4 regions of the Marinobacter gudaonensis genome follow, and region 4 is predicted to be linked to each of the others. Evidence: predicted binding sites of a transcription regulator. Region 4 holds the regulator's gene; each other region holds the start of a gene.
What was found. The regulator FliA, encoded in region 4, starts transcription of late flagellar genes. The targets are predictions, from matches to a motif close to CTAAAGTTTNNNNNNNNNNNGCCGNTAA.
Positions count from the first base shown of each region.

Region 1: BM344_RS11425 (methyl-accepting chemotaxis protein) is a predicted target of FliA. The motif match lies at 4,213-4,240, and genes of this name have one in related genera.
Region 2: BM344_RS01725 (methyl-accepting chemotaxis protein) is a predicted target of FliA. The motif match lies at 4,986-5,013, and genes of this name have one in related genera.
Region 3: BM344_RS12060 (methyl-accepting chemotaxis protein) is a predicted target of FliA. The motif match lies at 2,347-2,374, and genes of this name have one in related genera.

Region 1 covers NZ_FOYV01000001.1:2,534,021-2,541,667, forward strand. The annotation lists gene BM344_RS11410 (methyl-accepting chemotaxis protein) at 1-237, shown strand, start outside; gene BM344_RS11415 (sodium-dependent transporter) at 419-1,816, shown strand; gene BM344_RS11420 (hypothetical protein) at 1,897-2,490, opposite strand; gene BM344_RS11425 (methyl-accepting chemotaxis protein) at 2,577-4,151, opposite strand; gene BM344_RS11430 (helix-turn-helix domain-containing protein) at 4,362-4,772, opposite strand; gene BM344_RS11435 (methyl-accepting chemotaxis protein) at 4,937-6,535, opposite strand; gene BM344_RS11440 (hypothetical protein) at 6,994-7,320, shown strand; gene BM344_RS11445 (CBS domain-containing protein) at 7,392-7,647, shown strand, end outside.
Region 2 covers NZ_FOYV01000001.1:380,117-387,763, reverse strand. The annotation lists gene selD (selenide, water dikinase SelD) at 1-2,054, opposite strand, end outside; gene BM344_RS01740 (helix-hairpin-helix domain-containing protein) at 2,054-2,779, opposite strand; gene BM344_RS01735 (hypothetical protein) at 2,818-3,216, opposite strand; gene BM344_RS01730 (carbon-nitrogen hydrolase family protein) at 3,384-4,904, opposite strand; gene BM344_RS01725 (methyl-accepting chemotaxis protein) at 5,056-6,942, shown strand; gene BM344_RS01720 (hypothetical protein) at 6,953-7,647, opposite strand, start outside.
Region 3 covers NZ_FOYV01000001.1:2,678,499-2,686,145, forward strand. The annotation lists gene BM344_RS12055 (type 2 periplasmic-binding domain-containing protein) at 1-376, shown strand, start outside; gene BM344_RS12060 (methyl-accepting chemotaxis protein) at 364-2,289, opposite strand; gene BM344_RS12065 (hypothetical protein) at 2,513-2,758, opposite strand; gene BM344_RS12070 (sulfurtransferase TusA family protein) at 2,853-3,092, opposite strand; gene BM344_RS17725 (hypothetical protein) at 3,085-3,210, opposite strand; gene BM344_RS12075 (formate dehydrogenase subunit gamma) at 3,207-4,382, opposite strand; gene fdh3B (formate dehydrogenase FDH3 subunit beta) at 4,471-5,079, opposite strand; gene BM344_RS12085 (formate dehydrogenase subunit alpha) at 5,095-7,647, opposite strand, start outside.
Region 4 covers NZ_FOYV01000001.1:916,042-923,688, forward strand. The annotation lists gene BM344_RS04155 (flagellar motor protein) at 1-340, opposite strand, end outside; gene BM344_RS04160 (protein-glutamate methylesterase/protein-glutamine glutaminase) at 340-1,500, opposite strand; gene BM344_RS04165 (chemotaxis protein CheA) at 1,557-3,695, opposite strand; gene BM344_RS04170 (protein phosphatase CheZ) at 3,712-4,497, opposite strand; gene cheY (chemotaxis response regulator CheY) at 4,518-4,901, opposite strand; gene BM344_RS04180 (RNA polymerase sigma factor FliA) at 5,062-5,805, opposite strand; gene BM344_RS04185 (MinD/ParA family protein) at 5,835-6,647, opposite strand; gene flhF (flagellar biosynthesis protein FlhF) at 6,730-7,647, opposite strand, start outside.

The DNA.
Region 1 (7,647 bases), 1.6 Mb from region 4:
CGGGACATCGTGACCTCCATCCAGACCATTTCCGACAGCTTTATCAGTATGTCGGCGGCGTTCGAGGAGCAGAGCCAGGTGTCTGACGAGATCAACCGGCAGATCACCAACATCGCTGAGCTGGCGGACCACAGCGACAGCCAGGCAGACTCGGCGAAGCAGAGCAGTGATCGCCTCAGCACCGTGTCCCGTGGCCTGAAGGATCTGGTCTCCAGGTTTATCAGCAAAAACGGCTAGTTAGCCACCATCTACCGATTACTTGCCCGATAACCCGCCGGTGGCTCCGCTGCCGGCGGGGCAGCCGCACTGGCATCACGCCGCCACTGCTGGCAGAATCCCGCCCCAATTGCCACGGCAGGTCCGTGGCGCTCTCTTTTTGTGAATGTCCATTCCTCAGCCAAAAGCACAGGAACACAACATGACTCAGTCCAACTCGGTTTCGGGTAACGGCAACGGGGCCGCTCGTGGTCTCTGGTCTTCCCGGTTGGCGTTTATTCTGGCGGCGACCGGTTCGGCCGTCGGTCTCGGTAACATCTGGAAATTTCCCTATGTGACCGGTGAAAACGGCGGTGGCGCCTTTGTTCTGGTTTACCTGCTGTGTATCGCGGTGATCGGTATTCCCATCATGATGGCAGAGGTGTTCATTGGTCGAAACGGCCGCCACAACCCTATTACCAGCATGCGCCTGGTGGCAGAGCGCAACCTGAGCGCGCCCGCCTGGCGCGTCTCCGCGATTATCGGCATGATTGCGGCCTTCGTGATTCTGTCGTTCTATTCGGTGATTGGCGGCTGGGCTGCCTCTTACGTTGGGCACGCCGCCATGGGCGACTTCACCGGCGGCACCGCCGATTCCATTGGCGAGCTGTTTGGCGGCCTGCTGGCCAGCCCGGGGCAGCTCCTGCTGTGGCACACGGTGTTCATGGCTCTGGTTATTCTGGTGGTGTCCCGCGGCCTGAAAGGCGGCCTGGAGCGGGCGGTGACCATTCTCATGCCGGCCCTGTTTGTCCTGCTGCTGGTGGCGGTGGGCTACGCCATGACCACCGGTCATTTCGGTGAGGCCGTAAGCTTCCTGTTCACCCCCAATTTTGGCGCCCTGTCGATCAATGGCGTGCTGATCGCCCTTGGGCATGCCTTCTTCACCCTGAGCCTGGGTATGGCCATCATGATGGCCTACGGCTCCTACCTCGGGCGCGACATTTCCATAGGCCGTACCGCGGTGAGCGTGGCCATCATGGACACTGTGGTGGCGCTGCTGGCGGGATTGGCGATCTTCCCGGTGGTGTTTGCCAACGGCCTGGAAGCGGGTGCCGGTCCGGGTCTGATTTTCCAGACCCTGCCCCTGGCGTTCGGTAATATGCCCCTGGGTTCGTTGTTCGGCACCCTGTTCTTCATTCTTCTGCTGTTTGCCGCCTGGACCTCGGGGATCTCCCTGCTGGAGCCGGTGGTTGAGTGGGTGGAAGAGAAATCCGGCATGGCGCGGACCGGCAGTGCCGTGCTCGTGGGCGTGCTGTGCTGGGCCCTGGGGATTGCCTCAATCCTGTCCCTGAACCTGTGGTCGGATGTGGCCCCACTGGCCATGTTCGAGCGCTTCGAGGGCAAGACCATCTTCGACCTGCTCGATTTCTTCACCGCCAACGTCTTGCTGCCGCTGTCCGGCCTCCTCACCGCGGTCTTTGTGGGCTGGTTTGTGGCGAAGGAGTCTCTGAAAACCGATCTCGCCTTACAGGGCGGCTCCTTTACCCTGTGGTATAACCTGATCCGGTTTGTCACGCCTATTGCCGTGGCCATCGTATTTGTCTACAACCTGATGGCATAGCCACAGGAAGTGAACGCAGGCGTAAATGAAAAAGCCCGGCAAGCTGACTTGCCGGGCTTTCCTTTTTCAAGGCGCAGGTTTTACTCCTCGCCTAACTGCCTGAGAGCTTTCAGGTGGGGGCGCACGGCCTCAATATCGGCTTCCGGTGCATCGCTGGCGCTCTCCATCGCACCCATTGCACCCTCCATCATGGCGCGCATCTGGGCTTTCTGCTCCGCGGTCATATGAGGGCTGCTTTCCATCTCCGCTATGGCAGCCTCCATCTCTCTCCTGGCGGCGGGATTCTGCTCGGCCATTTCTATCGCCATCCAGGCCTGAAACACGCGGTCACCTGTGCTGCCCCATTCTTCCAGGTTATCGAAGCCGTGGTCCTGCACTACATCTTCCAGGCGATCATAGGCTTCGTGACCTCTCATTTGCGCTATTGACTCGGACACGATTCTGGAGAAGTCGGGCATGGTGCCGTCGTTCTGGTTCTCCATCTGACGGTCCAGCTCCTCGAATTCCGGCGCCAGCCTTTCCGCGGCCCTGACACTTTCGATAAACGAGGCAACTTTCTGGTTGGAGAGGGTGTCGGCCTGGCTTTGCGCCGCCAGCAGCGGGAGCAGGAACAGCAGGGCCGGGATAATGACACTCTTGAACAACGGGGCAGACGTTGATTGCGGGTCAAGCATGGGCTGATCTCCTTATGTGGGCTTCCGGTTCCTTTGTCCGGAAGTCCCACGAGATTAGCGTTGCACTGTGACCTTGGCAATCAACTTCAGACCCTGAAGCGGGCGATCTGGTTGCTGAGGCCTTCGGCCAGCCTGGCCAGCTCATCACTGGCGGCCGATACCTGCTCAGTGGAGGCGGCGGACTGATCACCCACATCGCGAATCTGGGTGATGTTCTGGTTGATGTCCTCGGCCACTGAACTCTGCTGCTCTGCCGCCGTGGCGATCTGGCTGTTGTACTGTCGGATTTCCTCAACCGCCTCGGCCATTTCCCGAATGGTATTGCCGGCCAGCTCCGCTCGCTCAAGCGTCTGTTGGGACAGCTTGTTACCGGTTTCCATGCTGTTGACCGAGGTCTCGGCACTGCTCACCAGATTGCTGATCAGGGTGTCGATTTCCGTCGCGGAACTCTGGGTGCGCTGGGCCAGTGAACGCACCTCGTCGGCCACCACCGCGAAACCGCGCCCTTGCTCGCCGGCCCGTGCCGCTTCGATGGCGGCGTTCAGGGCCAGCAGATTGGTCTGCTCGGCGACCGATTTGATGACGTCCAGAACGGTGCCGATGTTCTGGGTTTCGGCTTGCAGGCTGTTCAGCTGCTTCATCACGTTGCTGCTCTGTTTGTTGAGCTCGGTGACGAATTCCAGGGTTTCCTTCACCGCCTTCTCACCGCTGCCGGATTTCTCGCTGGCGTGGTTGGCGGCTTGGAACGCCGCCTCGGCACTCTTCGCCACGTCGTTAACGGTAGCCACCATCTCGTTCATGGCGGTGGCTACCTGGTCGGTTTGGGTCTGCTGCTCCGCCACACCTTTGCTGGTCTGGTTGGTAACGGTGGACAACTCCTCAGAGGACGAGGCAATGCTGCTGGCCCCGGTGTCGATTTCGCGGATCAGCTCCCGCAGGCTGGTCACCATGGTTCCGAAGGCCGAAAGCAACTGACCGAACTCGTCGCCCCGGTTGCTGCGGACTTCAACCGTGAGATCACCGGAGGCGACCTTGTTGGCGATTTCGACCGATTCCGTTACCGGTTTCAGGATGGCGCGGGTCATCGACCAGGCAATGAAAATCGCCAGCAGTACCGCGATGGCTGTGATCACGATCAGGGTGGTTACGGCCGTCTGGTACTGCTCTTCCATTCGCTCGACCTGGATCCTCCGCAGCTCATTGGCAATATCGACGATCTCGATGGCGGTCGTACGGATGTCGTTCTCAATGCGGCTCAGCTGATCGGGCTGGCCGTCCATGGACGCCACCAGGCGGTCCAGCAGCGAATTGAATTTCCGCACGCCGGCAACAATACGGTCAATGCGCTCATCGTCTGCGGGTACCACAAGAACGTCTTTCAGGGGCGCGGCAATGTCGCTGGCCTTCTGCGCCAGCTCCTTGGACTGATCGATCTTTTCGGGCTGTTTGCGAAGCAGAAACAGAATCTCCTCGATCCGGGCGTTGAGGAGATTGGCCTCAACCCTGCTGGCGGCGGCAACAATCAGTGAACGCTCGTTATACTGGCTCAGGGTCTGAATGCTGAGAGCGGCGATCACGAGGGCGAGCACAACCAGTGCGGCAAAGCCTCCGGCCAACTTCTTGCCGACGGAAATATTGTTCATGGTGTTGGCTAACGACATGTTGTTTTCCTTGGAAAGGAATTTATTGGATGCGCCGGAATCGACACTTTTGATGAATCTTTTATCGGCTGCGTCCGGCCGAGCTTTAACCGCAAATGAAGAATAGATTGGGCCCGATTGCAAATTTCGGTGGCAGAGTGTGTCCGCGATCGTAGCGTCGGCATTTTTTCGTGATGGCGGGAGCAGATGGCCGGGTCGCCGGGAGGATAATCAGCTAGGCGTCTCTTCTGGTCCTGAGAGGTGCGGCGCCAGCGGCGCCGATTGTGCGGACGCATCGATTCGCTCAGCGTTGCCGGCTTCCGCCTGAAGATGGTGGCGACGCTTGAGGAGCCTGGCGAATTCGAGCAGCAACACCCGGTCGGCGTCCGGTAGCAAAACAAAAGCAGCGTTCAGGGCGTCCTGTTTGGTATCCGGCTGCTTTCGTTCGGCGATGGAGAAGATGTCCGCCACCGCCAGATTGAGCGCCTCGGCCAGGCGGTAGAGCAACTCCAGGCTCGGCTTCGCGAGTCCTCGCTCGATTCTGGACAGATTGCCGACGTGTGAGTCGCAGCGCTGGGCCAGCTCTGCCAGAGTCATGCCTTGCTGTTTTCTCAAGCGTCTGATCGCCTGCCCTAGATTCATTGGATTTACCTGCTAGCAACACCCTGATCTTACAGACAAAAACAGAAACAGACAAAGTTGCATTAAGCACATAAATCCGGGATTAATAAAGCCTTTGCGGCAAACGCCACCGGCTCTGAGCGAAGCCAGTCATTGCCGGTGGCTGTCTGCGTTGAAATGCAACCTCACGCCAGACGAAAACGCTCGGAAATGCCTTTCAGATCACTTCCCAGGCTGGCGAGGTCGTTCGACGATACCGCGATTTGCTGGTTGGCGGTGGCGTTCTGGTCAGTGACTTCGCGGATGCTGACCACATTCTCGCTGATGTCCTCGGCCACCGAGGTCTGTTCCTCAACCGCCGTGGCAATTTGCTGGTTCATGGACTGGATGGTCGAAACCGAGGTGACAATGCTGGCCAGAGCCTCTCCTACGGAACGTGAGGCGTTCACGGCCGACTCGGCACCCTGGCTGTTGGTGTGCATGTTCTCCACCGCTTCGTTGGCCCGGTTCTGCAGTGCGCTGACCAGGGATTCAATTTCACCGGTGGATTGGTGGGTCCGCTGCGCCAGGCCTCGCACTTCGTCGGCAACCACTGCAAAGCCTCTGCCCTGTTCACCGGCTCTGGCCGCCTCAATGGCCGCATTCAGGGCCAGCAGATTGGTTTGCTCGGCGATCTCACGGATGACATCCAGGATGGTCCCGATATTGGCGCTTTCCTCGCGCAGCCGGCCGATGGACTCGGCGCTCTGATTGATATCCCGGGACAGCGCCTCGATCCGGTTCATGGCCATGGACACGGTGTCGTAGCCTTCTTTGGCGCGGGTGTCGGTTTCCGAGGCGGCGGTGGCGGCTTCCTCGGCGTTGCGCGCCACGTCCTGGATGGTTGCGGTCATCTGGTTCATGGCGGTGGCCACCTGGTCGGTCTGGTCCCGCTGTTGGGTTGCGCCGGCGCTGGTTTGCTCGGTGACGGCCGACAGCTCCTCGGCAGAGCTGGCAACCTGGGCAATACCGTCGGTGACCTCACGCACCATGTGCCGAAGGTTTTCAGTCATCGCCTGCATGGCCTCCATCAGACGGCCCAGATCGTCCTTGCGGGTGGCGTGCAGATTCTGGGTCAGGTCGCCATCGGCAACCCGCGTGGCATGTTCCGAGAGCTGGTCCAGCGGGCGGACAATGGAGCGGGTGATCAGCATTGCCGAGGCACTCCCCACGATCACCGCAATAATCCCGGTCACCAGCAGAATCAGCGTGGTTCTATCACGGGTCTGCTCCGTCTGGGCGCGCCCCAGGGCCAGGGCGGCATCCGCCTGGGCACGGGCGTCCCGCGCCAGTTCAATCACCCTGGCCTCGTCCTGCTCCATTGTCGTGGTGGTGCTCTCCCCTGCCGAAGAATCCACGGGGTCGGCCTGCTGTGACACCATTCGTTCGAAAGCTTCGCGATACTCGGTCAGATCCTTGGCGATGATTGCCATGGCCTCTTTTTCTTCCGGTGTTTGAAGAACGCCGCGCTCGTATTCGGCAAGCTCGATGGCCTCTTCGATGGTGCTCAGGGTGTTTTCCGCGTACCTGGGATCGTTACGGAGAAAGAAGTTCTTTTCGTTCAGCCGGGCCTGGTCAACCAGATTGTTGAGCCTGGAGACCGCCCGGGTCTGATCATTTTTCTCGAAGAGCTCATTTACGGCTGAGTAGGAAATAATGGAACTGGTGATTAACAGAAGAAGAATAAGTGTGAAAGCGGATAAAAGTTTGGTTTTAACCGATGCGTTTAACAGGAACTGCGTCATGTTCTCTACCGTCCGGGGGTTATTATTTATTCGGAACCACTGGCTAATGGTCTGCGTGGCGTTATTTTTCCAGCGCTACTCAAGGACGTTAGAAGCCGTAATGTGATGTGTCTAATCGTTTGAATTTAAAGCCAGGTTTCTTTTTTCTTTCATTACACTTATTTGGGTTTCAGTGTGTTTTTCGGGCAAATAAAAGGGCGTCTTTTAACGATTTTCTTATTGTTATTATGGGTCGTTGGTCGCTAAAGGTTTCATTAAGTCAATAAGCAAAACGGAGTGCCGGCGTTATCTTTTGGCGGCTCATAAAACGTCGATGGCATGGGCCCGGTCATGCCGGGTTCGGGCCTGCCATAGGAAGGACTTACGCCGATTTAATCTCTTCCTGGGCTTGCATTGGCGTGGAAACCCTATATGTTGATAGGTGTCAAGTCGTTTGGAAACTAACCTCAGACTTCCCTATGCCGAGCTGGTTCATCAACGGTCGCACCCTCAAGATCAGTCTCCTGACGATGCTGTTCTCGGGCCTGCTCGTGGTGTTTTTGAGCGGCCCATCCCACACGGCCCTCGATCCACAGCTCGATGAACACCACTCGCCGGTTCTGGTGTTTGTTGGTGAATCCGGCGATTCGTCTTCGCCTGATACGCCGGCTTCGGTCTCGTCGCTTCTTCGGTTTCCCGCGGGTGAGTTCCGGGCGTTCTATTCCTCGAGCCTGGATTTTATCCAGCCACCGCTGAGGTTGCTGAGCTACCCGCTGCTGCCCCAGGCACCGCCTCACCTCGTCTGATTCCGACATTACCGGATTGCTCTGCGCGTTCGCAGAGGGTCCCACCCACGTTCAGAATCACGAGGTTTTCCATGAACACTGCATTCAATGCATTGCCTGTGCAGGAACTGGCCCGCACGGGCGCCCTGCCCACAGCCAAACCACTGTCACAGATTGGCAGTGAGGATTCCGCCGTCCATTTGCTCAACGATTTTGCCGAGCAGAAACGGTCGGTGCTCAACTCAGACATGTCTGTCTCTGAAGCCAGGCTCTGGATGAAGTTGGCCGACACTTCCTTCAAGATTGTCGAAAACCAGGCCGGTGACTGCCTTGGCATTCTTGCCATCG
Region 2 (7,647 bases), 540 kb from region 4:
CGCAACCGGATATTGGCCGGCTGGAGCGAACTCAGTATGCCTGCGGCCGCGGTTTCCTCCGCGCCGGGCAGAACCGGAATGGCCGAGAGATCCAGCTCGGCGTCCACGCCCGAGGGTTTGGTCATCTCCACCAGGTGACCCAGCAGGCCAAAGCCAGTGACGTCGGTACAGGCTCTGGAACCGTACTTGCGCAGGCACACGGCAGCCGCTTTGTTGGACTGGACCATAGAGGCGAGGGCCGCATCAATCCACCGGCCCTTGGCGGCAAGACGGGCATGGGCAGCAAACAGGGTACCGGTGCCAATTGGCTTGGTGAGGATGAGCGTATCGCCGGGTTTCAGGCCACCCTTGCTCATGACCTCGTCGGGATCGATCAGTCCGTTCACCGCAAACCCGAGAGCCAGTTCCTTGCCTTCGCCGGTGTGCCCACCCACCAGTGCGCATCCGGCCTCGTTGAGGACCTCCACCGCACCAGACATCATCTGATACACCACGTCTTCAACCTTGGACTCGATGCCGTAGGGCACGGTGGCCACCGCCGTGGCACTCTGCGCCTCAGCACCCATGGCGAACACATCACCCAGGCTGTGATTGGCGGCCACCCGGCCGAACACGTAGGGGTCGTCGATGAAGGCGCGGAAGAAATCCACGGTGTGCACCACCGCCTTGCCGGGCGGAACCTTCAGCACGGCGGCATCATCGGGAGCGTGCAGTCCTATGAGAATGTCGTCGCGCTCGATGGGTTTGAGTTCACCCAGGGCCCGGGACAGTACCGTGCTGCCTACCTTGGCGCCGCACCCGCCACAGCGCATGGCGACAGCCGAGATCGCCTGGGAGGCTTCCTCCGGGGTCTGGGCGGCTGCGGTATCCGGCAAAGAAGACGACTCTTCCATGGGCGGAAGATCGTTGAATTTCTTCATGAACCGGCGATCAATCCAGTCTTTCCAGCGCCAAACCCAGGCGCCGTCAAAAGCCGTCTCGCCCCGGGATGCCACCGCATAACGGTCGCCAGTGCTGATCAGGGCAAGCCACTTCTTCTGAGGAAGGAAATCCCTTGGCGATTTGCCGGTTGCGAGGCGCTTGAGGTTGTCTGCCAGCGGCGGGCCCTGACGAACCGCAAACACACCGGCTTTCTCCCGGGGGTGATTGATCACATTGGCGATGTCACCGGCGGCAAAAATACTGTCGTCGTTTTCCACCTGAAGGGTATCCCGCACACGCAGGAACAGGCCGTCATCCAGAGCCAGCCCGGTGGCCTTGAGCCACTCCGGCCCCCCGGCTCGGGTAACCCAGAGCACTTCGTCGGTTTGCAGGGTCTCGCCGGATTCGGTGACCAGAACACCTGCCTCAACCCTCGAGACGGGCGCACCCAGATGCAGTTTCACACCGCGCTCTGACAGCGTTTTGCGGAAGACTTCCCGTACCTTGGGGTTGTGAGTGGGCAAAATCTCATTAGCGGCATCAAACAGGTGAAAGTGCAGCTGGTCAGGGTCTTTACCACGTTGTTTCAGTTCTTTCCGAAGGCGGTATTGCATGGCCAGGGTAAGCTCAACGCCACCGGCTCCCGCGCCCACCACGGCTACCGAGAGCGGGCCGTCGTGATTCTCGATACGCGAAAGCAAGGCCAGCCAGCGACTGTTGAAACCGGTGATGGGCTTTACCGGGACCGCATGGTCTGCAGCACCTTCCACTTCGTTCACCCGCGGCGATGACCCGATATTGATGGAAAGGATGTCGTAGGGCACATCGGGCCGGCCGCGGCAGATCACGCGCTTTCGGTTTCGATCGATACCAATGGCTTCGGCACGGTAGAACCGTGCGCCCGCGTATTCCGCCAGGCGGCTCAGGTCGATATGGACGTCATCGTAGCTGTAGTGGCCGGCCACGTAGCCCGGCAACATGCCGGAGTAGGGGGTATGGGTGTCACGGCAGATGAGCGTCAGGCGCACGCCGGGAACCGGGTTCATGGCGAACCGTTTCAGTACCCCGACGTGGCTGTGCCCGCCGCCAATCAGGACAATGTCCCGTAATACAGGCTGGTCAGGCGTTCGCATCAGATAATTTTCTTGGCTTCAACGGTAAATTGGCTGTATCCCTTCACGTTTGAGAACGCTTTCAGCTTTTCCTGATCTTCCGCAGACGGATTGGCGATCTGATCAATGGAGGTAATGCCTGCGTCATTCATTTTCTTGGCGGTGGCAGGGCCGATGCCTTTCACCAGGGTGAGGTCGCTCTTGTTGACCGGCTTCGCAGCCTTGGCCCCGGAGGTCTTGCTGGCAGCAGCCTTGCTGGTTTTGGCGGCCGGCTTTTTCGCAGCGGATTTGGTCGCGGCTTTCGATTTGGTCGCCGCTTTTGCCTTGGCGGGCGCTTTGGTACTGGTTGAAGCCTTGGCCTTGGCTGGTGCCTTGGCGGTTTTGGCCGGTGCGGTTTTCCGAGCGGCGGTTCTGGCTTGCTGGCTGGCCTCATCGGAGAGTTTCTTCACCTCGTCGCCGGCCTCTTTCGATGCCACCCCGAGCCGCTCAAGAATGTTGCTCTGCAGCTCGTGGAATTCGTTCAGACGACGCTCGAACTCCTCGTGGAATCGCTTCATCTCCCGGTCGCGCAGCTCGTCGATTTCCTTGAGCAGCTTGCGCACAGGCTCCTGCACCTGATTCTGCAGGCTGTCGAACTGCTTCAGGGCGTCATTCACCAGGTTTTCAATCTGTGACGACGTTTTTTCGAATTCCTTGTTCACCTTTTTGACAATCTTGTCAACGCTCTGCTTGGCTTTCTTCGCCATGGAATGTCTCCTTGCGGACAGGGTTCAACGGTGCAGAATCAGGCCATTTGCCGAAAACCGGAAACGGAGCCTGAGGAACGACGTGACTTCAGGGACTGCTTTTTCGAGAGGACTTCCCGGATCCTGCGCAGTTTTTCCGATGCGGAAGAGGTACCGTTCGGATCGGACTCCACGAAATCAATGGAATAGAAAAAGTTGCTACAGTGCTTTCTGCGTTCCGTGACGAGCCCGGACAGGTTTTCAGCCCGAATCTCGTCAAAGGGCATATCCATGACCAGATCCAGCAGCACTGTGTCTCCCGGATTAAATAACTTGTCGGTTTTCATCACACAACCGTAGCCGTCCAATTCATACAGGGCCGCTTCCACTGTTTCCTTACGGAACAGTCCCTGCTTGACCCGAAAGCGGGCGACCAGGTCTGGTAACGCTTCGTTCATGAATTCTGTTTCTCTGAAGATGTCCGTATCCACTGCAGCCTGCCCATTGGGAGGACAGGCTGGATATTGGTTAAACAATAGACACGGACTTCCGCTTTTGCAACGCCGTCAGTGCCATACCGGCGACCCCTAACGCAGTTTTTCAGATGCCTGCCGTACGGATCGCGTTATTTCGTCTTGAGTTCGTACATATCAACCCGACGATCTTTCAGGTTGGTGACAGAACCTTCGTTTCGTACCAGTTTGAGTTTCTCCAGATCCATGTCCGAGAACATGATCATCTCGGTATTGGGTGTGGTTTCCGCCATGACCGCATCGTGCGGGAAGGCGAAATCCGACGGCGAGAAGACCGACGACTGGGCATACTGTACGTCGAGGTTTTCGACCTTGGGCAGGTTCCCGACACTGCCCGTGATGACCACATAGCATTCGTTCTCGATGGCCCGGGCCTGGGCGCAGTGGCGAACCCGCAGATAACCGTTTTTGGTATCTGTCCAGAACGGCACCATGATCACATCCACGTCCTGGCTGGCCGCAATTCGGCCCAGCTCCGGAAACTCGATGTCGTAGCAGATCATGATGGCCACACGGCCGGCGTCGGTGTCGAACACCTGGAAATGGTTGCCCCCTTCGATAACCCAGTCGCGGCGCTCGTGGGGCGTGATGTGAATCTTGCGCTGCTCGTCGACGCGGCCATCCCGGTGACACAGGTAGGAGACGTTGTATACCCGGTCGTTCTCGATCAGGGGCATGGAGCCGGTGATGATGTTGATGTTGTAACTGACCGCCATTTCAGACATTTCTTCCCGGAACTGCTGGGTAAAGCCCGCCAGGAATCGAATCGCCCGGGTCTGGTCCAGCTGGTCGGTCAGGCCCATCAGTGGCGCATTGAAAAACTCCGGGAAGAGGGCGAAGTCACTCTTGTAGTCAGACAGCGCATCCACAAAGTACTCGACCTGTTTGAGTACCTCTTCCACGGAGGTGAATTCCCGCATCTGCCATTGAACGGCGCCCAGGCGCACCTGGGTTTTCTTGACGCTGAGCACGGGAGAGGGCGGCGTATACAGGATATTCCGCCATTCCAGCAATGTGGCGTAACCAAGAGACTTCTCATCTTCCGGCAGGTACTTATGCATCAGCCGGGTCACCTGGAAATCGTTCGAGAGCTGGAAGCTCAGGATGGGATCGTAAATCTCTTTGCGGTCTACCCGCTGGATGTACTCCGCCGGGGTGTATTGATCGGCGTACTTGAAATAGTTGGGGATTCGCCCGCCGGCCAGAATGGCGCGCAGATTCATGGAGCGGCACAGCTCTTTGCGGGCCTCGTACAGACGGCGACCGAGGCGGTACCCCCGGTATTCAGGATGGATGAAGACATCCAGGCCATAGAGGGAGTCGCCGTTGGCGTTGTGCCAGATCTTCTCGTTGCGCAGGATCAGGTCGTCGTAGGTGTGGGGGTTACTGAAGCGCTCGTATTTCACACACACAGTAAGCGCCACGGCCACCAGCTGGCCGCTCTCCTCAATACAGATCTGACCGTCTGGAAACTGCTCTACCAGGGCCTTGATGGTGTCTTTGGGCCAGGCTCCGCCGATGTCGTCGTACACGCGGTCCATCAGAACCTGAAGCTGTTCGTAGTCGTCGAGCCTGAGATTTCGCAGGTTGAGGTGCAGTTCTTCGTGCGCCATTCAGTTCGGCTCCCGTCGGTTTTGTGAGAAGAGGACAAAAGGCTGAAACCCGCCAATACTCAAGAAGTTTAACAGAAGCCGCTAAAGACTTCGCATCACGGGCCGAAACAGATATTGATTAATATCAGGACATATTCCAGAGGACACGACTGTGCAAATGACATTCGGGCAAAAGCTCCTGACCGCCTTCGGTATCCTGCTGTTGCTGGTAATGGGTGCTTTCACACTCTCCGGGGATCTTCGCCTCCAGAACACCACCGAAACCTATGTAGAAGCGTTGATTGACGATACCGTGCAGCAGAGTACGTCCAGTATCGCGCAGTGGCTCAATACCCGGCTGAAAATGACGGAAGCAACTGCCACGGCGCTGGAACAGGCCGAAAATGATGAGCAGGCCCGCGTGATCCTGCAGGCCATGACCACCGGCGGGGGTTTCCGGGATGTCTACGTGGGCCGAACCGACGGCTACATGCTGATGAAGTCACCGGAGGACAACGCGACGCTGCCTGCGGACTACGATCCGAGAAAACGGCCCTGGTACCAGAAAGCCATGGCGCTGGGCAGTGCCTCTTTCACCGAGCCATATCAGGACGCCAGTACCGGCGACATGATCATCTCCACCCTGGCACCGGTGAAGCGTGGTGATTACGAAGGTGTTGCGGGCGCCGATATCGGCCTGGGTGCCATTGCAAAGACCCTGTCCACGGTGACCCTGGCGGAGACCGGTTACGCGGCGCTCATTAACGGTGAGGGCACGGTATTGTTCCACCCCCGGCAGGAGCTGGTTGGCAAGAATATTGCCCAGCTGATTGGCGGGCAGCCGAACCTTGACGGCCGGGAACACGAATATGCTTCCGACGATGGCCAGTGGGAAGCAAGCTTTCATGCCATCAGTGAGGCCCGGGGTGTGGAATGGTACCTCGGCACCTTCGTGAACGCCGACAAGATCCATGCTCCGGTGCAAAGCGCCCGCCTGACCGGGCTGGTGATGGCCGTGATCGGTCTGATCGTATCACTGGTTCTCCTGCATTTCGGCATCAAGGTTCTGATGGCGCCGGTGCGCCGACTGAACGGCGCCATGGCTGATATCGGCAGCGGCGACGCCGATCTGACCCAGCGCCTCGATGCCAGCGCCAGCGATGAATTCGGCCAGCTGGCGCGCAGCTTCAATCAGTTCGTCGAGAATATCCAGACGGTGGTGCGCGACGTGCAGCGGGGCAGCGCCGAGCTGGGCGAGAATGTGGTGTCCCTTCGCGAAACCGCAAGCAGCAGCCGTTCCAGTGTGGAAAGCCAGCAGGCTGAAATTGACATGGTAGCGACCGCGATCAATGAAATGTCCGCTGCGGCGGGTGAGATCGCCCAGAACGCCCAGCAGACCGCCGACGCCGCGAATACAGCGGACGAGGACAGCCGTGCCTCCCTGGAGACCGTCGCTGCCTCCCGCGATGCCGTGCAAAAGCTGTCTCAGGAGGTCAACGCAGCGGCTGAGGTCATCGACACGCTGGGGCGGGACGTCACGTCCATCACCTCCGTTCTCGAAGTCATTCAGGGAATCGCCGAGCAGACCAACCTGCTGGCCCTGAACGCCGCGATCGAGGCGGCCCGGGCAGGAGAGGCGGGCCGCGGCTTTGCGGTGGTGGCGGACGAGGTACGCAACCTCGCCCAGCGCACCCAGTCCAGCACCGAAGAGATCAACAACATGATCGAGCGCCTGCAGAAGGGCGCCAACGATGCGGTTGAAGTCATGAAAGCGTCAACGGCGGTCTCCAACGTCAGCATGGAGAAAGCTCAGGACGCCATGGACGCGCTCAACCGTATTGCCGAGGCCATTAGCTCCATCAGCCAGATGACCTCGCAAATCGCGACGGCATCCGAGGAACAGACCTCGGTGACCGAAGAGCTCAACGCCTCGATTACGCGTATTGCCGACCAGGGACAGGAAGCGGCAGCGGCTGCCAGCGAGAACGATGTTTACAGCGGACAAATTGAACGGATCGGCACGGCCCTGAACCAGAACGCATCCAGATTCCGGGTCTGACACACACCCCTCAGCGACTGAGGATGTCCAGGCGCCGCCGGAGGTTGCTGAACGTCTGGCGGCTCACGTAGCGAGACTCGTCGCTGAGGTAGGGGTTGTCGAGGGTAATGACGGTGCGCCGGTCAAGCCCCAGGGCCGCTACAGCGGCGCCATAGTAGTTCCGAAGAAATTCCGCGAAACTGCCGTCGTGAATGGCACGCTCCATACCCAGTTGCAGGCGGTGAGCCGTGAGTTGATCGCCCGGCGCCACAAACAGGTAAGAAGGCATGGGGTAGGCGAGAAGAAGGTTGGGCTCGATGACGAGGTCCGGGTCTTTTTCAATTTCCAGATCGTAGAGAACCTCGCTGACCCCTCGGGCAAAGCATTCAAACCGATGGTTGCGCAGCATGCCGAAGAGGATTTCGTAGCGAGAGTGTGTGATAACCCGAATGCCGTTGGATTCGAGGATTGGTGTGTCTGGCCAGTGGGATCCCTGGCCGATACGAATGTTGCTGTTGCGAAGGTCTTCGAGGTTGTCGATGCCCTCAAAACGGGGAAGGGTTTCGGGTAGCACAACGCATACCCTGAAGCCGAGCAGGCCACCGTCAACCGGTATGGGCACGGCGGTGAGAAAACTCTCCCGCTCCTCCGTGGTTGCCACATTGGCGATATCCACCAGCCGTGACTGGTGATCCGCAAGCTCCCTGAGGGCCCGGCCCTGGCTCA
Region 3 (7,647 bases), 1.8 Mb from region 4:
ATCCAGCTATCTGCGAATCTCTCTGTCGGCCAACAAGGTCAGGCCGCATGAGGACAAGGCCCGCTATGTCTATGTTCGCGGATTTGCCGGCAAGGCCCTGTTACGGGATCTTGAGGGGCCGACGTTCGAGGTCAGCGAGTGGCAGCAGGCCATCGCCATGCTCCGGCTGGGACGTGCCGACTATGTGCTTATTACTGAAAAAACCTACGGTACCCTGGCGGAATCGAAGCAGGGCGACCTGACCGCCGAGAAAGTTCGCGATCTGGATGTCGCCTACTATGTCCGCAACACGCTCCCCGAGCTGGCCCGGTCTCTCAACCAGGCCAGTGACCGCTGCCATCAGCTACCGGCAAAGTCCGTCTCTCAGGTTCGATAGGATCCCAGCCGGGTTTTCAGTGTCTCAGCAAGACGCTCGAGGCTTTCCGCTGCTTCATTGGTTGATGTCGCATTTTGCTCGCTGTTTGCGGCCATTTCCCGAATGTGTTCGAGACGTTGGTTGATGTCCTCCGACACTCTGCTTTGTTGTTCGGCGGCTCCGGCCATTTCGATGTTGGAGTCGCGAATGGCCAGCACGCTCTCGCGAAGGGCATCGATTGCGTTGCCGGTTTCACGGATCATTCCGCTGGTTTCGTTGGCCAACCGACTACCCACCTCAATAACATCTGTCACACTGGCCACACCTTCCTGAAGGTGGTTGATCTGGGCCTGAATTTCCTTGATGGACTCCTGGGTGCGGCGGGCGAGGTTTCGTACTTCATCGGAGACCACCGCGAAGCCTCGCCCGTGTTCTCCGGCGCGCGCGGCTTCGATAGCGGCGTTCAGGGCCAGCAGATTGGTCTGTTCTGAAATGTTCTCGATCACGGCGAGTATGCTGCCAATGTTGTCCGAGGCTTCCTTGAGGGAAGCACTGGTTTGGGTGGAGCGCTCATTGTTGTCGAGCTGATTCTGAATTTTCGCCGTGGTCTGCTTGATCAGTGACTGGCCGCTCTCCGCGAGGCCATCGGCTTCCCGGGCAATATTCTCGGCTCTGGAGGCACTCTCTGCCACGTTCTGTGCCGTTGCAGTCATCTCGTTCATGGCCGTGGCAACCTGTGCCGTCTCGCCGGTCTGCCGGTAGACAACTGTCGCCGAGTCGGCTGAAATGCCGCGCAGTCTGGTGGACGCGTCCACCAGGCTTTCTGAGGACTCCTTGGTTTCGGAAATGGTTGCCTGGAGTCGCTCCAGCAGACGATCGAATCCTCGCGCCATAACATCCAGTTCGCTCTTACCTTTCGGGTTGAAACGGACCGTCAGGTCGCCACCGCCGCTGGCAATATCATCAATTGCGGCGATCATCTTCTGCAAAGGCCGTGCGACAACCAGCTGTGCCAGCGCACTCAGCACACCGATCAGAATGAGGCCTCCTACCAGAATGGCGACAATCGCGCTTACCGTCTGGTTGCGCACCATGGCAGAGACCTCCGCCTCGGAGTATCCGGTGACAATCTGATAGCCCCAGGGTTCAAATACGATGCGGTCAAGCTGCCAGTCATCGGAGCCTTGTTCGAGAATGCCCTGCAGTTGCTCGGACGCGATAGTGTCCGAGTGCATCCTGAGCCTGTTTTTGTCGTCGACCAGCGCCACAAAGCCATTTTGAAGGAGGCTTGAGGACGTGATCGCCTGCTCCAGTTCTTTAAGGTCGGCGGAGTAGCCAACGTACCAGATACCGACAACCTGGTTGGCCGCGTTGCGTATCGGACTGTAGGCGGTGAGGTAGGGGTTGCCGAGGATATCCACCTGGCCAAAGTAAGCCTCGCCTTGGCTGATGGCGCGACCTGCGGCACCAGCCATGTTGAGGGTGGTGCCGATCGCCCGAGAGCCGTCGTCCTTTTTCACATTGGTCGACACCCTCACGAAGTCCTGACCGTCACGAACAAACAGTGTCGCGGTGCCGCCCATCACTTTGGTGATGCCATCCACCAGTGCAAAGTTGTTGTTGATCAGAGTGTCGCCCAGATAAAGCGCTGGCCTGGGTTGCCCGGCCACCATTTCCGTGCCCTGAACACGGGCTTCACCCAGCTGGTTCCCACGCTCGATCATGAGGTTCAAGGAGTTCTGCACCCGTTTGGACATCAGCTCATCAGTAATGGTGAACATTCCGGTGATTTCCTCAACCAGATCGTTCTTGCGATCGACTACGTCCGAGGTGATGGTTTGCTGGGTCCGGAATGCAATCAAACCACTGACAATCAGGGCGATTGCCAGCAGTACAACGGATATCCAGACAATAAACAGTTTCCTGATGGACATGTTTTCTTCCCCCGTAACAAGTCCCGGTCGCCACCGATGATGATGCCGTATGTTGTATTAACGGCCTGCTCTGCAAAAGCGTGAGTCGAAAACAGGTGTTGTTCGGACAAAGTGTGGAAATACTGGAACTATGGTACGCCGCAGGAGCCACACCTTGGGGTATAAAGGTGCTACTCGGCAGTCTGGAAGCGCGAAAGCTCCCCCGAGGTTGTCACTAATGGGATCAGGCACTCTCCCGGAGCTCTTTCAGGGCGCCAGGGTCGGATTCTGCGGGCTCCGGGAGGGCAGTCGACAGAGTCATGAGAAGGTCCGTGGTGTGGCTCATCTTTTCACTGAGTCCGGCGTAGTCGATTGACTGAAGGTTCTCAGCCTGGGCTGCGGCAAGCTGATACTGTTTTTCCAGAATCAGGTCCTGCAGCGTGGCAATCTGGTCGGTGGTCAAAAACACCGGTCGTTTTCCGTCCCTCATGATACAGCTCCGTGTCGGAATGATTGAATCGAGAAGAACGAATTACGATCGCTTTTTTGCTATGGATCTTAACTAAAGCGATAGGATTTGATAATCAAGCCAGGCGGATCCGGTAGCGGGTCACCCCGGCGCCCTCTTCCTTGATCCATTCAATCCGGTGGCCGGTGATCTCGCACAGTGCCTGCAGGTCTTTACGACCGCTGGGATCGTCGGCGAGGAAATCGACCTCGGTGCCACTGGGAAGGCCTTGGGTGCGCTTTTTGAAACGCAGGATGGGAAGTGGGCATACCAGACCGACCGCGTCGATCTGGTATACCCCGGTTTGCTCAGTCAAGACTGACACTCTCGGTGCTGGTCTGCTCGGCGGAAGACCAACCGAACTGGTTCAGCATTGGCGGAGCTGCGAACGCTATAACCAGCGCTGCGACAAATGCGGAAATCATGACTTTCATGATGATCCTCCCTTGCCCTGTTTGGCCTCGACCTCAGCCACCCACAGATCGTGGTGCTGGCGAGCCCATTCCAGGTCCACCTGACCGTTGCCCATGGCATCGAAGGCGCCTTCCATACCGACCGAGCCGATGTAGATGTGCGCGATGATGGCCATCATCATGATGAAGGCGACGATCGAGTGCCAGATGTTGGCGTACTGCATCTCTTCATGGGGCGCCAGATCAGTCGGGAAGCTGGTTCCAAGAATGCTGTTGATGACGCCGAAGGTGTCAGCAAACATGGGCATCTGGAAGGGGAAGAGCAGTGACAGTCCGGACAGTGACACGGAGAAGCCGAGAATCATGACGGTCCAGAAGACGATCTTCTGTCCGGCATTGAACTTCTTCGCCGAGGGGTGGTGGCCGCTGCCGATGATACCGCCGCCTGCCTTCAACCACTGCCAGTCCAGCTTGTTGGGAATGTTGTGAGACACCCACATGACGAACGTCAGAACGAGGCCGATCATGAATGCCCAGGCCACGTTATTGTGCAGCCATTTGGAGCCAGCGGCGATGGTCGCGAACGCATCCTTGCCAATCACCGGAATCAGGAAGCTTCGTCCCATCAGGGTCAGAAGCCCGGTCAGTGCAAGCGCAATGAACGAGCCCGCCAGCAGCCAGTGCCCAAACCGTTCGATGGCCTTGAACCGCTCAATGGTTGTGCCCGCAGGCCCACCATCAATCATGATTCGGCCACGAACGAAATAGAACACCACCAACAGAGCAATGATCGCAAGCAGTGCGCTACCACCGTAGGTAATGACCGGCCCCTCACGAAGCTTGTACCAGGGCATACCGCCGTCCTGAATCAGAACGTCAGCGGCAGGGCCACGGACCTGAGTGCTGGGATCGATCTCGTTATAGCGGATAGCCCGCCAGTTTTCCGAATCAGAGACACCGCCCCGGGTACCCAGGGGTGCCGAGATTGGCGGAGCGTTTTCGGGGTTACCGAGGTTCTGGGAGCGGAAACTGTCGTCGACTTCCAGCTGTTTTTGACGTCGCAGGATATCTTCGAGGGTTTGGGCCCCGCCGGTCGCGCTTCGTTCCGGTTCCGGAATGTCCTGCGCCCAGACAGGGTTTAGCATCAGCGTCGCAAGCAACAAGCCGACGACACCTAAGAGTTTTTTGTTCATCTAGAGCACTCCAGCGGAATCAACAAGAAGAAATTGTTGCCGTAACCGACAACGGGGCCCCGAAGGGCCCCGAATCGGTCGGGCCAGTTTATGCGCCCTTCTTCTCGTAGGCTGTGCCCCATCCCCAGGCGCCGGAACCGAAACCGCGGTTCACCACACGCTGGCGATAGATGTCCGCCACCTCGTCGCCGTCACCGGCCAACAGGGCTTTGGTGGAGCACATTTCCGCACAGATCGGCAGTTTGCCTTCGGCAATACGGTTACGCCCGTACTTCTGGAACTCAACCGTGGAGTTGTCTTCTTCCGGGCCGCCTGCACAGAACGTGCACTTGTCCATCTTGCCCCGGCTGCCGAAGTTACCCGCTTGCGGGAACTGCGGCGCACCGAACGGGCATGCGTAGAAGCAATAGCCACAACCGATACACAGATCCTTGGAGTGCAGCACGATGCCGTCTTCGGTCTGGTAGAAGCAGTCCACCGGGCAGACGGCCATACAGGGCGCATCTGAACAGTGCATGCAGGCTACCGAGATCGAACGTTCACCGGGTTTGCCATCCTCGATGGTGACTACCCGGCGGCGGTTGATACCCCAGGGAACTTCGTGCTCATTCTTACAGGCCGTCACGCAGGCATTACATTCGATGCAGCGCTCGGCGTCGCAAAGGAATTTTGCTCTTGCTTGTCCTTCAAGTGCCATGGTCTACACCTCTCTTTATGCCGGCATGATCGAACATAGGGTTGCCTTGGTCTCTTGCATCTGCGTGACCGAGTCGTACCCGTATGTTTGAACGGTGTTGGTGGATTCACCCAGAACGATGGGGTCAGCGCCCTTGGGATACTTGTCCCGCAGATCCTTGCCCTGGTAGTGCCCGCCGAAGTGGAAGGGCATGAAGGCAACGCCTTCACCTACACGTTCCGTGATCATGGCCTTGACCTTGATCTTCGCGCCCTCGGGGCCATGGACCCAGACATCGTGACCGTCACGAATGTTCAGGTTGTTGGCATCACGAGGATTCACTTCAATGAACATCTCCTGCTGAAGTTCTGCCAGCCAGGGGTTCGAACGGGTTTCGTCACCGCCACCCTCGTATTCGACCAGACGGCCGGAGGTGAGGATGATCGGGAAATCCTTGCTGAAGTCCTTCTGCTGGATGGACTCATACAGGGTCGGAACACGCCAGAACGTCTTGTCCTCGTAGGTGGGATAATCCGCTACCAGATCCCTGCGCGGCGTGTACAGCGGCTCGCGGTGCAGCGGGACCGGATCCGGGAAGTTCCAGACGATGGCCCGTGCCTTGGCGTTACCAAACGGTGCGCATTCGTGCTTGATGGCCACACGCTGGATACCACCGGACAGGTCGGTTTTCCAGTTGGTTTCCGCTCCGGCGATGCCGTCGATGACCGCACGCTCTTCCGCCGTCAGGTCGCCATCCCAGCCCAGATCCATCAGCATCTGCATGGTGAACTCGGGGTAACCGTCCTTGATCTCGGAGTTCTTGGAGTACACACCGTCCGCCAGGATATTCTGGCCGTTGTGTTCAACACCGAAACGGGCGCGGAAGGTCAGGCCGCCTTCGGAAACCGGCAGCGACATATCGTACAGGTTGGCGGTGCCCGGGTGGTTCATTTCCGGGGTGCCCCAGCACGGCCATGGCAGTCCGTAGAAATCACCGTCACAGGGGCCGCCGACAGCACGCAGGGTGGTCTTGTCGAAGTGATGCTGGTACTGCATGTGCTTCTTCAGACGCTCCGGCGACTGGCCGGTGTAACCGATGGTCCACATACCCTTGTTGAACTCGCGGGTAATGTCTTCGATCGACGGTTCATCGCCGTTGATGGCGATGTTGCGGAACATGCGATCGGTGAAACCGAACTTGTCCGCGAACAGCTTCATGATCTCATGGTCGACCTTGGAGTCGAACAGTGGTTCTACCACCTTTTCACGCCACTGGAGAGAGCGGTTGGAAGCCGTTACCGAGCCTGAAGTCTCGAACTGGGTGGTGGTTGGCAGCAGATACGCGCCATCCTTCCGGTCATGCAGCACGGCGGACACGGTGGGGAAGGGATCCACAACAACCAGCAGGTCGAGCTTCTCCATCGCTTCCTTCATTTCCGTCATCCGGGTCTGGGAGTTGGGCGCGTGGCCCCACAGCACCATGGCCCGGGTGTTGTCCGGCTGTTCGAGGTTTTCCTTGGCTTCCAGAACGCCGTCGATCCAGCGCGACACCGGAATGCCCTTCTCGTTCATCATGGCGCGGGACTTGCCGTCCTTGTCCCACACGGCAAAGCGGCCTTTCAACCACTCCAGATCCTCTTCCCAGACACGCGCCCAGTGCGCCCAGGAGCCGGCGCTGAGACCGTAGTAGCCGGGCAGGGTGTCGGCGAGTACGCCGAGGTCTGTCGCGCCCTGAACGTTGTCGTGGCCACGGAAAATGTTGGTGCCGCCTCCGGCAACGCCGACGTTACCCAGGGCAAGCTGAAGCACGCAGTAGGCACGGGTGTTGTTATTGCCGTTACTGTGCTGAGTGCCGCCCATACACCAGACAACTGTTCCAGGACGGTTGTTGGCCAGGGTGCGTGCTACACGCTCAAGCTGTGCACCGGGTGTGCCGGTGACGCGCTCGACCTCTTCGGGGGTCCAGCGTTTAACCTCTTGGCGAATATCATCCAGACCGTACACTCGGGTGCGGATGAACTCTTTGTCTTCCCAGCCATTCTCGAAGATATGCCAGAGAATACCCCACACCAGCGCCACATCGGTCCCGGGACGGAATCGCACATACTCGTCCGCGTGAGCAGCGGTACGCGTAAACCGGGGATCGCAAACGATCAGCGGTGCGTTGTTTTCTTCCTTGGCCTTCAGCACGTGCAGCAATGACACGGGGTGCGCTTCTGCGGGGTTGCCCCCGATGATGAAGATGGCCTTGGAATTGTGCATGTCGTTGTACGAGTTGGTCATCGCACCGTAGCCCCAGGTGTTGGCTACGCCGGCAACGGTTGTCGAGTGACAGATCCGGGCCTGGTGGTCGACGTTGTTGGTGCCCCAGTAGGCCGCAAACTTGCGGAAGAGGTAGGAGCCTTCATTGGAGAACTTGGCACTGCCAAGCCAGTAAACCGAATCGGGTCCGCTTTCTTCGCGGATCTGCAACATCTTGTCGCCGATTTCGTTGATCGCCTGATCCCAGGGGATTTTCTGCCACTGACCATTGACCAGTTTCATTGGCGACTTCAGGCGGCGCTCGCCGTGAGCGTGTTCACGCACCGA
Region 4 (7,647 bases):
GTTGCAATCCCTTGCGTGCGAAGGTTTCCGGCTCCCGCTCCGCCAGCCCTTCAAGTCCCAGAAGCCCCTGCTTTCGAGCTTTCACACTCCAGTCGATCACTTTGCCAATGCCGTCCTCCAGGCTGATAAACGGCGGCACGAACACCCAACGCACCTGACTGAAGGCACGCTTGAGCATGGGCCAGGACGTCTGCAGAATGGTTGCCGCCACGGTTCCACCGATGACAATGATCGCCGCCGGGGCATTGAACAGGGAAGCGAGGGCACCGCCCTCAAGCAGATTACCACCGAGGATCGCGGCAAAGCCCAGAACAACCCCGAGCAGGGAGAGGATATCCATCAGCTCACGCCCTCGATCAGCCGGGGGCCAATGTCATCCAGTGACAGCACTTCGTCGGTCAGACCCGCCTTGGCCACGGCCATGGGCATTCCGTAAATGACCGAGGACTTCTCATCCTGCGACCACACGTCCGATCCGCTCTGCTTCATCAGCCGGCAACCTTCCTTGCCGTCCGAGCCCATGCCGGTAAGGATCACGCCAAGGGTCTTACCCGGAAAGCTGCGAGCCAGCGAACCGAAAGTGACATCCACACAGGGTTTGTAATTAAGGCGCTCGTCCCCGGGCAGTATGCGAACCCTGGCCTGGCCGCTCCGGTTCTCGATCATCATCTGCTTGCCGCCCGGCGCCAGCAAGGCAAGTCCAGGCCGGAGCACATCGCCATCTTCGGCCTGGCGCACTTCAATCTGACACAACTTATTGAGTCGTTCGGCAAAGGCGGGGGTGAAGCTGGCAGGCATGTGCTGAACCAACACCAGGGGCGCCGGAAACGAGGCCGGCAGAGCCGTCAACACTCGCTGGAGGGCCACCGGGCCACCGGTGGAGGTGCCAATACCCACCACGGCGTAATGCCGGGCGGGACCTCGCCGAACCGGGCGGCGGCCAGCCTCCGGGTCGCCGACCGGTGCCTGGGTAGCAGGCCGTTCCCGTAGCGCGGAACGAGGCCGTTCCACCGGCGCCGTTCGGGACCGCAACGCCGGTGATGATTCCCGGCCTGCCGGCGCCGACGGCCCCGGAGCAGCTGGCGCCGCCTTGTTACCGGGCCGGCTGCGGGCTACGTCCAGAATCCGGTCGATGAGGATCTTCTGTAGCTGGCTGTTGTCGCGCGCAATCTCTTCGAAATTCTTCGGCAGGAAGTCCACCGCTCCCGCCTCGAGCGCGTCCAGGGTGACCCGGGCACCCTCATAAGTGAGGGACGAGAACATGAGTACCGGTGTCGGGCGCTTGCGCATGATCTCCCGCACGGCGGTGATGCCATCCATTACCGGCATCTCGTAGTCCATGGTGATCACGTCCGGGCGCAACTTTTCGGCAAGCTCCACACCCTCGCGCCCGTTAGTGGCGGCACCCACCACCTTGATCTGGCCGGAACTGGTCAGGATCTCCGTCAGCCGTTTTCGAAAAAAACCTGAATCATCAACGACCAGGACAGAAACTGTCATCCAATTCTCCTACCCAATCCTTCGCTCTCTGCCTGGTATCACCTGTGCGGTTCAGCTCAGCCGTAATGCTGCAACAGGCTTGGAACATCAATAATGAGTGCAATCCGGCCATCGCCCGTGATGGTCGCACCGGCCATGCCGGGGGTTCCCTGGAGGGCGCGGCCCAGCGGTTTGATAACCACCTCTTCCTGTCCGACCAACTGGTCAACCACAAAGCCAACCTGCTTGGTTCCCATGGCAACAATCACCACATGGGCGTTCTCCGGCACCTCCTGGGAAGAGCCGTTTCGAACCAGCCAGCGCTTGATGTGGAACAGCGGAAACACCCGCTCCCGAACCACGATGCACTCGCGACCATCGACGATGTTGGTCTTGGTCAGGTCCAGGTGGAAGATCTCCACCACGTTCACCAGCGGCAGGGCAAACGACTGGTCGCCCAGCATGATCATCAGGGTCGGCATGATCGCCAGCGTCAGCGGTACCTTGATGACAATTCGCGAGCCCTTGCCCAGCTCGGACTCAACATTCAACTGCCCGTTGAGTTGGCCGATCTTGGTTTTCACCACATCCATGCCGACCCCACGGCCGGACACGTCGGAGATCTGTTCCTTGGTGGAGAAGCCGGCGGCGAAGATCAGATTGTAGCATTCGGTCCTGGTAAGCCGGTCTGCCGCATCCTGATCATAGATCCCCTTCTCCACGGCCTTGCGACGCAGGACCTCCGGATCCATACCGGCACCGTCGTCCTCAATGGAGAGCAGAATATGATCGCCTTCCTGCTCCGCTGACAGGGTGACCGTGCCCTGGCGAGGCTTGCCGGCCTTCTCTCGTACATCTGGCGACTCAATGCCGTGATCCACTGAGTTGCGAACCAGGTGAACCAGGGGATCGGACAAGGCTTCCACCAGGTTTTTGTCCAGATCGGTCTCCTCTCCGTGCATGACCAGGTTGACCTCTTTTTTGAGGCTCCGGGCAAGATCACGCACCACTCGAGGGAACCGGCCAAACACTTTCTTGATCGGCTGCATGCGGGTCTGCATCACCGCCGACTGGAGATCGGTGGTCACCACGTCAAGGTTGGAAACCGCCTTGTGCATGTGTTCGTCTTCGCTTTCCGCACCCAGGCGCTGGAGTCGGTTGCGCACCAGTACGAGCTCGCCAACCATGTTCATGATGTCGTCCAGGCGCTTGGTGTCCACCCGAACGGTCGTCTCCGCCGCGGGGGCATTCTCGCGCGCCGGCATGGCGGGTGCAGCACCGCCCTTGGCTGCCGGTTTTTCGTCGGGCTTTGCGGGCCCGGCGGATTTGGCAGATTTGGGTTTGGCGGAATCAGGTTCCGCGGCTCGCGGCTTTTCCGGTTGCGCAGAACCGGCAGCCTTTCCGGCCGTAGGGCCACCACCTTTGCCGTGAAGGTCGTCCAGCAGTTTTTCGAACTCGTCGTCGGTAATCAGGTCGTCGCCGGATCCAGCCGGAGACTTGTCGGCGGCCTGGCCCCCGGCGTTTCCGGCTTGCTCCTGACCGCTTGAAGACTGCTCATCGGCTGCCGGAGCACCCGCAAACTGACCCTTGCCGTGGAGCTGATCCAACAGCGCCTCGAACTCATCGTCTGTGATGTCGTCGTCGCCGGAAGCGTCGCTGTTCTTCTCATCCGCCTGTGCTTTTTCCGCAGTCGAGGCTTTCGGCTCATCAGCCAGCGCATCCAGCAACTGCTCGAACTCATCGTCGGTGATATCCCCGCCATCTTCAGCCGCTTCCGCGGTCTCCGTCGACTGGGCGGGCTGCGCCGGGGCGCCAGCGTCCTGGGATTCCGGCTGCGCAAACGCATCGAGGCGCGCAATCAGCTCGTCCGGGGCCGGGGTGAGCTCTTCGTGGTTGCGAACCTGCTCGAACATGGCGTTCACATGGTCCAGAGCTTCCAGAACCACATCCATCAGCTCAGAATCCACCTTGCGCTTGTGGTTACGCAGGATATCGAACACGTTCTCCGCCGAATGGCAGCAGTTCACCAGCGCCTCGAGCTGGAGAAAGCCGGCGCCGCCCTTTACGGTGTGAAAGCCACGAAAGATGGCGTTGAGCAGATCACTGTCATCCGGATGTCGCTCAAGTTCTACCAACTGCTCTGACAGCTTCTCGAGTATTTCGCCGGCCTCCACCAGGAAGTCCTGCAAAATCTCTTCATCAGCATCGAACGCCATGCGTTACCCTCTTTAATCAGAAACCGAGACTGGACAACAGGTCGTCTACGTCGTCCTGCCCCGAAACTACATCTTCCCGCTCATGGGCCTTGATCTGGGGCCCGACACCCTGTTCCGCGGATTCCTGCCGCTCTTCAATCTGGTGGACAGTGCCCGTCAACTGATCCACGTGGCTGGCCATGACCACCAGACTGAGCATCTGCTCTTCCACTTCCTTGACCAGAGCGGTGACCTTCTGGATTACCTGGCCGGTGAGATCCTGGAAGTCCTGGGCCAGAAGAATTTCCGACAGGTTGTTGTACATGGTGTCGGCGTCTGTCGCCATGCTGACAAAGAACCGGTCGATCCGTCCGTACAGCTCCCGGAATTCCGCCGGCTGCATCTCCCGACGACGCAGGCGCTGCCATTCATCGCGAAGCGACGAGGCTTCATCCCGCAGGGCGTTGGCCACCGGCATGGTCTCTTCTACCAGGTCCATGGTGCGGTTGGCCGCCTCGCCGGTCATCTGCACCACGTACTCAAGCCGGTCGGAAGCGTCTGTCATTTTGGACAAGGCTTCCTGCTGCTCGGCATTTCGGGGATCTATCTGGAAGTTCCGGATAGCTTCGTGCAGGCTTCGGGTCAGCCGACCGACCTCCCGATACAGACTCTGATCGCGAACCTCGCTGAGTTCATTGATCAGGGTCATGGCCTTGGCATAATCACCGGCGCTAACGCTCTCCGCCAGCTCGGCCGCCTGCCGCTCGAGTTTTTCCGTCACCTCCGGTTCCAGGCCCCGATGGTTCTGTTTGCTATCGCTCATGAGAGCCATCCGACCTCTGGTTACTGGATTCTTTCAAAGATTTTCTCAATCTTTTCCTTAAGCACTGCGGCAGTAAACGGCTTGACAACATACCCGTTTACGCCCGCCTGGGCAGCGGCCACAATCTGGTCCCGCTTGGCTTCCGCGGTAACCATCAGCACCGGCAGGGTCTTGAGATTTTCATCGGCCCTGACCGCCTTCAGGAGATCAAAACCGGACATGCCGGGCATGTTCCAGTCAGTCACCAGAAAATCGTATTTACCGCTTCTGAGCATCGGCAGCGCGGTGTTGCCGTCGTCCGCTTCATCCGTGTTGGTGAAGCCGAGATCACGCAGCAGGTTCTTGATGATCCGTCGCATTGTGGAAAAATCGTCCACAATGAGGATTTTCATGTTCTTGTCCAATGGGACCTCCAGTTAGTAACACCCGGAATTCGTTTGACCTATCTGCTCGAAGTCTAGCAGGCCGCTGTTTTAACCGCTTATTGTCAGTCCTTTACCACGGTTGTAAAGCGTCGGTTACCAAAAACTACAGTCTGCCTGAGTGCGGACACACGGCGCGCGCTCAGCGACCGGCACCCTGGTGCCAGTCCGACAACCGGCTTCTCAGTCGCAGCGCAGCCTGGCTATGAATCTGGCTGACCCGGCTCTCACTGACCCCGAGCACCGCACCGATCTCCTTCAGGTTCAGCTCTTCCTGGTAGTACAGGCTCAACACCAGCTTCTCGCGCTCCGGCAGATCCTCAATTGCCTCAGCCAGACTGCGGCGGAAAGCATCCGATGACAGCCCTTCCAGGGGATTGTCCTGGGTCTCTGTCTCTTCTATCGGCAGCTCCCCGGATTCATTGAGCTCATCGAGACTAAAAAGTCGGCCACTGTTGGCGTCGGAAAGGTATGAATGGTATTCAGCCAGGCCCATGCCCAGCTCATCGGCGACTTCAAGGTCGGTCGCCTCACGACCAAGACGGTCTTCAACGGCCTTGATGGCCTGGGAGATTCGGCGGGCATTCCGGTGCACAGAGCGTGGCACCCAGTCGCCCTTGCGGATCTCATCCACCATGGCACCCCGGATGCGGATACCGGCGTAGGTTTCAAAGGTGGCACCGCGGGTGGAGCTGTAGCGCTGGGCCGCCTCAAGCAGCCCGATCATGCCGGCCTGCATCAGGTCTTCCAGTTGTACAGAGGCTGGCAGCCGCGCCATCAGGTGCAGGGCGATTTTCTTCACCAGGGGCGCATGCTGTTCCACAAGCTGGGAGGGCCTCTGGGTGCCAGACTGGTTGTAGATACCGAGGTTGTTCGCCAATGCCATGTATCCGGTGTTGTTTGACAGGATCCGATTCAGACTTCGACGAGCCGCTCCACAAAAAATTCCAGATGTCCCCGGGGTGAAGACGGCAGCGGCCAATTGTCCACTTTGTCCGCCAGTGCCTTGATGGCCAGGGACGCCTTGGCCCGGGGGTAGGCATCCAGTACCGCTCGCTGTCGCTGAACCGCTTTTTTCACAGCTTCATCGTAGGGCACTATTCCCACATATTGTAGCGCTACATCAAGGAAGCGCTCGGTAACACGGGTCAGTTTTTCGAACAGGTGGCGTCCTTCCTGCTCGTTGCGCACCTGGTTGGCGAGGATGCGGAAGCGGTTGGTGCCGTAGTCGCGGTTCATCAACTTGATCAGTGCGTAGGCATCTGTGATGGAAGTGGGCTCATCACAGACCACCAGCAGCAGTTCCTGGGAAGCCCGCAGAAAACTCACCACCGATTCGGAAATGCCGGCGGCGGTATCGACAATCAATACGTCAATCTGGTCGCCCAGCTCACTGAAGGCATTGATGAGCCCGGCATGCTCCATGGGGGTTAGCTGGGTCATCCGCTGGGTACCCGAGGACGCGGGGACAATCTTGATACCCCCAGGGCCATTCACCAGCACATCTTTAAGATCGCACTCTCCGGCCAGCACGTCCTGGAGATTCCGGTTCGCGGTAATGCCCAGCAGTACGTCGATATTAGCAAGGCCCAGGTCGGCATCCAGAAGCACTACCCTGCGCCCTTTCTGGGCTAGCGCTATGCCAAGGTTCACCGACACGTTGCTCTTGCCGACACCACCTTTGCCGCCTGTCACCGCGATCACCTGTACCGGATGTGCTTTGCTCATACTCGTTTTTGTCTCTCGCCACGTTTAACCGGGTCTTGTGTGTCCGGACACCTGCCACGCATCCGATGACAGGTCTCAATCTTCAGGCGCCCTCAGCAACCGCCTGCTGTCGCTGCAGGGCTTTCAGGCGATCGACTGCCAGCCGCACCAACGGAACGGCCTGGGCATGGTGCAGATCTTCCGGAATCTTCTGCCCGTCAGTGTAATAGGCCACGGGCAGGCCGGTTTCCATGACAAAGCCGAGAGATTCGCCGAGCGTCAGGGCCTCGTCTACCTTGGTCATCACACAGCCCGCAAGATTTGCCATCTTATAGCAATGCCACACGGATTTCATGATCCGCGGTTGACTGGTCGCCGACACCACGAGGTGCGTGCGGACATTGTGGTGGCTTTGGGCGAGTTCAGCCAACTGTTCCTGATAGCCCTTGTCAGAACTGGTCAGCCCGGCAGTGTCAATGAGCACCAGGTGTCGGTCGGAAAGCTCGTCAAGAATATCGTCAAGGCTGTGGCTCTCATCCACCACCCGCACCGGAACGTTCAGGATGCGGCCAAACACGAACAGCTGCTCGTGGGCGGCTACCCGGTAGCGGTCCGTGGTAACCAGCGCGACCGCGTCCGAGCCATGCTTGAGCACATAGCGCGCCGCCAGTTTTCCGATCGTTGTGGTCTTGCCGGAACCGGTGGGGCCTACGAGAGCGAACACGCCGCCCTGGTCCAGCCACTCGGTCCGCGCTGTGCGTACGCCGGTGCACAGCATCTTGAGGGACTGTTTCCAGCCGTCCTCCAGACGTCCGGCCTTGTGCCGTCGGGCAATGGACACTGCCAGCTCGTTGCCAAGACCGAACTCCTGCAGCCGTTCCGCCAGCCGTTGCTGGACGGCGCTGGTGGCCGATGGCTCAGACGGGGACTGGGGCTTTTGCCCCTGCATGAGATCGCGCAGCGAGCTGATCTCGGCGCGCATCTGCGCCAGCTCATCAGAATAGGCCTCACCTGCACGACC